3 regions of the Bradyrhizobium sp. 521_C7_N1_3 genome follow, and region 3 is predicted to be linked to each of the others. Evidence: predicted binding sites of a transcription regulator. Region 3 holds the regulator's gene; each other region holds the start of a gene.
The links. The regulator LexA, encoded in region 3, represses DNA repair genes until DNA is damaged. The targets are predictions, from matches to a motif close to TGTTCNNNNTGTGTTCNG.
Positions count from the first base shown of each region.

Region 1: a site for LexA is predicted at 1,227-1,244, ahead of ruvC (crossover junction endodeoxyribonuclease RuvC). Genes of this name have one in related genera too.
Region 2: a site for LexA is predicted at 975-992, ahead of AB7008_RS06400 (DNA-processing protein DprA). Genes of this name have one in related genera too.

Region 1 is NZ_CP197232.1:1,375,235-1,377,496, forward strand. It holds gene AB7008_RS06350 (methyl-accepting chemotaxis protein) at 1-86, opposite strand, end outside; gene AB7008_RS06355 (YebC/PmpR family DNA-binding transcriptional regulator) at 290-1,036, shown strand; gene ruvC (crossover junction endodeoxyribonuclease RuvC) at 1,275-1,802, shown strand; gene ruvA (Holliday junction branch migration protein RuvA) at 1,799-2,262, shown strand, end outside.
Region 2 is NZ_CP197232.1:1,383,278-1,385,539, forward strand. It holds gene AB7008_RS06395 (SEC-C metal-binding domain-containing protein) at 1-133, opposite strand, end outside; gene AB7008_RS06400 (DNA-processing protein DprA) at 1,108-2,022, shown strand; gene AB7008_RS06405 (hypothetical protein) at 1,997-2,262, shown strand, end outside.
Region 3 is NZ_CP197232.1:5,979,370-5,981,631, forward strand. It holds gene AB7008_RS27835 (molybdopterin molybdotransferase MoeA) at 1-242, shown strand, start outside; gene lexA (transcriptional repressor LexA) at 419-1,120, shown strand; gene AB7008_RS27845 (hypothetical protein) at 1,328-1,651, shown strand; gene AB7008_RS27850 (hypothetical protein) at 1,727-2,161, shown strand.

The sequences.
Region 1 (2,262 bases), 4.6 Mb from region 3:
GGATCGACCGGCAACGGCGCGGCCTGTGGGGGGGCCACGGGCGCGGACAAGTCGGGCAGACGCTTCCGAAACAATGCGAACGCCATCAGGTCACTCTTGTCGGGGAACGGGCGGTTGCTATTTTCGCAAGCCGGAATGAAATCATGGTTAACGGTGCCTGACTCCTAGGCACGGGGCACTACGGTATTACCTTAAAGTCGTAGAGCCTCTTTCATTCCGGTGGGTTGGCGGCCTATAAGGCCGCGCTTCCCACGCTCACCTTTGGCGCACGATTCCTGACGAGACACGCATGGCCGGACATTCCCAATTCAAGAACATCATGCACCGCAAGGGGCGGCAGGATGCCCAGAAGTCGAAGCTGTTCGGCAAGCTGGCGCGGGAAATCACCGTCGCGGCCAAGCTGGGCACCCCCGATCCCAACATGAACCCGCGCCTGCGTGCCGCCATCATCGCGGCGCGCCAGGAGAACATGCCGAAGGACAATATCGAGCGCGCCGTCAAGAAGGCGCTCGGCAACGAGGGCGAGAACTATGACGAGATCCGCTACGAGGGTTACGGCCCCGGCGGCGTCGCCGTCATCGTCGAGGCGCTGACCGACAACCGCAACCGCGCCGCCTCCGACATCCGCTCCTTCTTCACCAAGTCGGGCGGCAATCTCGGCGAAACCGGCTCGGTCTCCTTCATGTTCGACCGCACCGGCATCATCGAATATGACCGCAGCGTCGCCTCCGACGACGCGGTGCTGGATGCCGCGATCGAGGCCGGCGCCGACGACGTGGTCTCGGGCGAAGGCGGACACGAGATCTACGCCTCGACCGAAGGCTATCGCGACGTCGCCAAGGCGCTGGAAGCCAAGTTCGGCGAGCCGCGCAAGGCCGCGCTGATCTGGAAGCCGCAGAATACGGTCGCGGTCGACGACGAGACCGGCGAGAAGCTCCTGAAGCTGATGGACCTGCTCAACGAGCACGACGACGTCCAGCACGTCTACGCCAATTTCGAGGTGTCGGACGCGCTGATGGCGAAGATGGGCGGCTGAGGTCGCCACCAGTCCCAGATTCCGCTGTCGTCGCCCGGCTTGACCGGGTGACCCAGTATTCCAGAGACATCCGAGGGAAACGGAGAAGCCGCGCCGTACTGGATACCCCGCCTTCGCGGGGTATGACGGCGTGTCTTTTGGTCGTCATCGCGGGCACCCAATCGCGACACCCCACTTCCCCTGTTACTTCCGTTCTGTTTCTGTTTCCCCCACCGCAGCCAGCCGCTATCACTGGCCCATGACTGCGCTCCCGATTCGTGGCCCCGTTCGCATCATCGGCATCGACCCCGGCCTGCGCCGCACCGGCTGGGGCGTGATCGAGGCCGAGGGCAATCGTTTGATCTACGTCGCCTGCGGCTCGGTGGAACCGCCGGACGATTTGCCGCTGGCGAGCCGGCTGCTCGCGATCCATGAGGGGCTTGCCGCCGTCCTGTCCGGTCACAAGCCGATGGAAGCCGCGGTCGAGCAGACCTTTGTGAACAAGGACGGGGTCGCGACGCTGAAGCTTGGCCAGGCCCGCGGCGTCGCCATGCTGGCGCCCGCGATGTTCGGCATTACTGTCGCCGAATACGCGCCGAACCAGGTCAAGAAGACGGTGGTCGGCGCCGGCCACGCCGACAAGCACCAGATCGCGATGATGCTGAAGATTTTGCTGCCGAAAGCCGAGCCGCCGTCCGCGGACGCCGCCGACGCGCTCGCCATCGCCATCACCCACGCCCATCACCGCCAGAGCACGGCGCTGCGGTTGAAGGTGGTGGGGATATGATCGGCAAGCTCAAGGGCCTGATCGATTCCTACGGCGAGGATTATGTCCTCCTCGATGTCGGCGGCGTCGGCTATCAGGTGCATTGCTCGGCGCGCACGCTTCAGCATCTGCCGGCGCCCGGCGAGGCCGCGGTGCTGTCGATCGAGACCTATGTCCGCGAGGACCAGATCAAGCTGTTCGGCTTCCGCACCGACCAGGAGCGCGAATGGTTTCGCCTGCTCCAGACCGTGCAGGGCGTCGGCGCCAAGGTCGCGCTCGCCGTGCTCGGCACGCTGGCGCCGGCCGATCTCGCCAACGCCATTGCGCTGCGCGACAAGGCCGCGGTGGCGCGTACGCCCGGTGTCGGCCCCAAGGTCGCCGAGCGCATCGTCACCGAGTTGAAGGACAAGGCGCCGGCCTTCGCCAATGTCGATCCCGCCGTCGTGCATCTCGCCGGCGCCGTCGACGACCAGCGCGCGCC
Region 2 (2,262 bases), 4.6 Mb from region 3:
AGTCCTGGCACCAAGCCAAAACAATCGCGTAGTGGCTACGGATGGGCACTATCATATCAGTCAGTTGGAAAGCCGCGAGCAACGGGAGCACGTGCTGTTCCATCGTCTGGCGTGCGCCGACGGGATCGGTCATGATCTGGAGGAAGTCGTCTACCGCCTCCTGACCTGTACCAGCGGTGGAACGGCCTGCGTTTGCCAGGACGTAGAATTTGAGCGCATGTAGGGGCGGGAAACTGAGCGGCGCTCGGTTTGGCCGCAGCCTGCGGCTGCCCCCTGGTGACGGTTTCTGGGTCTCGGCGCCATCGTCGCCGACGCGAATGATCACGTCCGGATGGAAAGGACAAACAATCGTGGCACGCGTCGTCAACAAGGCGTAGCGCACAGCTGATTGGAGATTAGGGCTCGAGCTCGTGGATCAACACTTCTTCGATAGTGGCAGAATCTAACCGCTTTTTTGACAGTCTGCGGCCCTTGGTTGGTGTTGCGGCTGCGCATTCGCAGACTGTGAACAACGTGTGGCCTGCGGATTTTCCGCATGGGAAGATGATGTTTTTCCCGTATGGTGATTGTCAACGTCCGCAAGAGGAAGGGGGCGGTCCCCCGCGAAGAGCACCGCCCCAAACCGACCCTCTACGGATCGTTCACCTTGGAAGCCGCCGCACCCTAACGGGTCGGCGGCGACCATAGGCAGAGCCGCGCGGACCACTGCCTAGCCGACACTATAGCTGGCTTCAGTTGTGGAGCCGGGGCGTTGCGAGCGAATTGCGCCAACTCGTCAACACCTTTTCCTTTTCGGTGGAAGGCCTCTCTTTTTAGTGGCGACTGGCTGACGGGTGCGCCTGGAAGGCCGACGATTCTTCATGTCCCATCCGCGTCAACGGCACGATACAGCGCTCGGGCCCTCGCTTGCGCGTCGAGCTAAATCAAGGGAGCGTTAACCATTTAACCCGATGATCAATAATGAGTTATTCGTATGTTCTTGCTTTGTTCTAATTGCATGCTACGCTCTGCTGACGCTTTTGTCCCCGAAAAGCGTTGGCTTCTCAAAATGGTGGACTTCGATTCTGCGGATTCGACGCCGCGGCAGGGGGTAGCTAGGGTTGGACGATGAACCTTCTCGCAAGAATGAATGACGGGCCGGCCGTACGGTCAATCTCGCCGTGCAGGGAGTTGGGTGCGTACGAAGCGCTGTGGCTCGAGAAGGGGGCCACCTTCAAAACGATCGCGGACAAGTTCGCTTCAGATCCGACTGCTGTGCCCTCCGACTTCGTTTCAGGGGCTGTAGCAGACGCTCGCGCATCCGAGGTCTTAGCGGCGCTTAAGAGGGCGGGCGTGTCTAGATTTGGCACGCGACTGAATCTCACGGGCAACTATCCACCGAAGCTGCGGGATGCGAGGCATCCGGTAGAGATGCTTTACTTCCAAGGCGCTTGGGAGCTCGTCGAGACCCGATGCGTTGCCGTCGTGGGCAGCCGCAATCCAAGCGAAACCGGGAAGTTGCGTGCGGGAAAGTTGTCACGTGCGTTGGTCGAGCGCGGCTTCACCGTCGTGTCGGGACTCGCGACGGGCATCGACACCGCAGCTCATACGGCAGCGATCGAAGCGAAGGGCCATACCATCGCGGTGATCGGCACACCGATCGGGGCCTACTACCCAAAAGAGAACCAGGCGCTTCAGCGAAGGATCGCGGAAGAGCATTTGCTGATCTCGCAGGTGCCGGTGTTGCGGTACGCAAGCCAGCACGTCCCGCAGAACAAGCTATTTTTCCCTGAGCGAAACGTCACGATGAGTGCTCTCACGGAGGGCACGATCATCGTGGAGGCCAGCGACGCGAGCGGGACGCTCACACAGGCGCGTGCCGCTCTTCAGCAGGGGCGCAAGCTTTTCATCCTCGATTCTTGTTTCAAGCGGGACGATATCACTTGGCCGGCGACCTTCGAGAAGCGGGGCGCGATCCGCGTCCGTGACTTCGCCGACATCTGGGGCGCGTTGGGTGATGGTCGGCCTGCTTCAGCAAATTGATGAAACCAACCGGCGAGATCACTGGTACCTCGACGAGGGTGACGATTGTCATTACCTCTACGAATACACGGCCGGTAAAGGTTGGCAGGGTGGCGACACCAATCAGCTGATTCACAATCTTCAGAAGAAGCGTAACGATGGCGGCTACCACTACAAAGCTCCGGCGATTGCCAGATGCGCTCGCGACCTGTCTGCGGTTTTGAACGCCGAATGGCTGGCCCAGGCCACGATCGTTCCGAT
Region 3 (2,262 bases):
ATCACCGCCGCGAACGCGCGGTGCTCGGCCGCGACGTCGGCGCCAACGACCAGCGCGAGGATTACCTGCGCGCGCGCCTCGAGCTGCGCGACGACGGCACACTCCTCGCCCTTCCGGTCAATCACCAGGATTCCTCGCTGCTTGCGAATCTCGCTGCGGCACAGGCACTTCTCGTGCGCGCGCCATTCGCGCCGAAGGCCGAAGCCGGCACGCCTTGCGAGGTCTTGCGGCTGCCCGTCTGAGCGCTTCGTTCGCGTGCGTTCCGCGAACTTTGTCGCGTTCACGGTAAATTAAGCAGTTGCGGAACATGTATCGAACATATAGTGTCCGTTCATGATTTGTTTCGAGCATGTAGCGGCTTACTGCTGAATTCAGCGTCTCGGAATCGAACGACATCAACCGGGGGATTTTGGTCGAGATGTTAACGCGCAAACAATACGAGCTCCTGCGGTTCATCAGCGAACGGTTGAAGGAAAGCGGCGTGCCGCCCTCCTTCGACGAGATGAAGGACGCGCTCGACCTGCGCTCGAAATCGGGCATCCATCGCCTGATCACCGCGCTCGAGGAGCGCGGCTTCATCCGGCGCCTGCCCAACCGCGCCCGCGCCATCGAGGTGATCAAGCTGCCCGAGCTTCAGGCCGCCGCCGGCGGCCGCCGCGGCTTCACGCCGAGCGTCATCGAAGGCAATCTCGGCAAGGTCCGCACGACTTCGAGCCCGCCGGCGGATGAGGGCGAGCGCCCCGTCGCAGTCCCCGTGATGGGCCGCATCGCGGCCGGCACGCCGATCGAGGCCTTGCAGACCCGCAGCCACACCATCAGCGTACCGCCTGACATGCTCGGCTCGGGCGAACACTACGCGCTCGAAGTGCGCGGCGATTCCATGGTCGAGGCCGGAATTCTCGACGGCGACATGGCGCTGATCCAGCGCAACGAGAGCGCCGACACCGGCGATATCGTGGTGGCGCTGATCGACGACGAGGAAGCAACCCTGAAGCGTTTCCGCCGCCGCGGCGCCTCGATCGCGCTCGAGCCCGCCAATGCGGCCTATGAGGTCCGCATCCTGCCGCCCAACCGGGTGAAGATCCAGGGCAAGCTGATCGGGCTGTACCGGAAGTACTGATACCGGACGCGCCGGTATCGGTTATTTGGCGCCTCGCGCGCTTTCGATCGGCACCGCCGATCCGAGATTGGAGCGGACGATTGTCCGCTTCCGCTGGATAGTCTTTCTGGTTTTGCGCAGATTATCCGGCCCCTTCCCCGGCGGTACATCCTCGGCACGCCGCACGAAGCAGCCCTGCTTCGCGGCCTTCAGGTTCGAGGAGAAGTCGTGCGCCAGATCGTTCTGAGCACAGTTGCAGTGGCACTGATCGCAGCATCAGCGTCGCAAGCCTTGGCCGCGGAAGCCTTGGCCGCGCAATCCCGGCCCCATGTCCGCAAGGACACGGTGAGCGAGCAAGCCCGCGAGGCCCGCGACGCAGTCAACCAACCGTCGCAGCCAGCCTGGCAATATTCGGGGGTGGTCCGTGCCCGCGGGACGCTGACGCTCACAGAATCCACGGGGGCGGGCTTTGTTCCCACTGCATTTGAAAAAGATTTTGTGATGGCAGTCTGCGGACTCAAGTCGCAGATTTGCCCTCAACATCGCATATAATTGCAAGCTTCCACTCTGATAGAGGCCAGCGCCTCAGAAGAGGCGCGGGTTGCTATCCTGATTGAGGAGCACCCGATGTGTGACTACAGCCTGCATGCCGTCGCGTCGCGTCCCGCCGAAGTTGGCGAGACGATCGTCACGACAACCTTCCGCGGCACCTCGACGCGCGGCTTTGCCTCCGCGGCCGATCCGACCGTCGCGGTCTGCCTGCTGCCAGGAACGGAGCTCGCCTTCGCCGACAACGTCCGTTACGACAATCGCTGGATCTGGACGCGCACCGTCAATTCGCGCGTCGGCAAGTTCGGCAAGATCGATCCGCACATTCCGGATCGCCATCATGATGCGATCGAATTCCCCGACGGCAAATCCGTGCTGGTGACGCAGCTGGTCGAAGGCCAGCGCGCGACCGTGCTGCAACTACCAGTGACCCAGCCGCTCGGCGAGCGCGAGCACAAGTCGCAGATCATCACCGACAGCCGGCCGACCATCACCCGCCTGCCGATCGGCTGACATAGCCATTCCCGGCCGGCAGGTCGGGTCAGGATCGAAAATCGCCATCGCCGGCCGAGGCCGGCGAGATGGTGTCGTTCGTGTCCCGCGAAATGCCATCG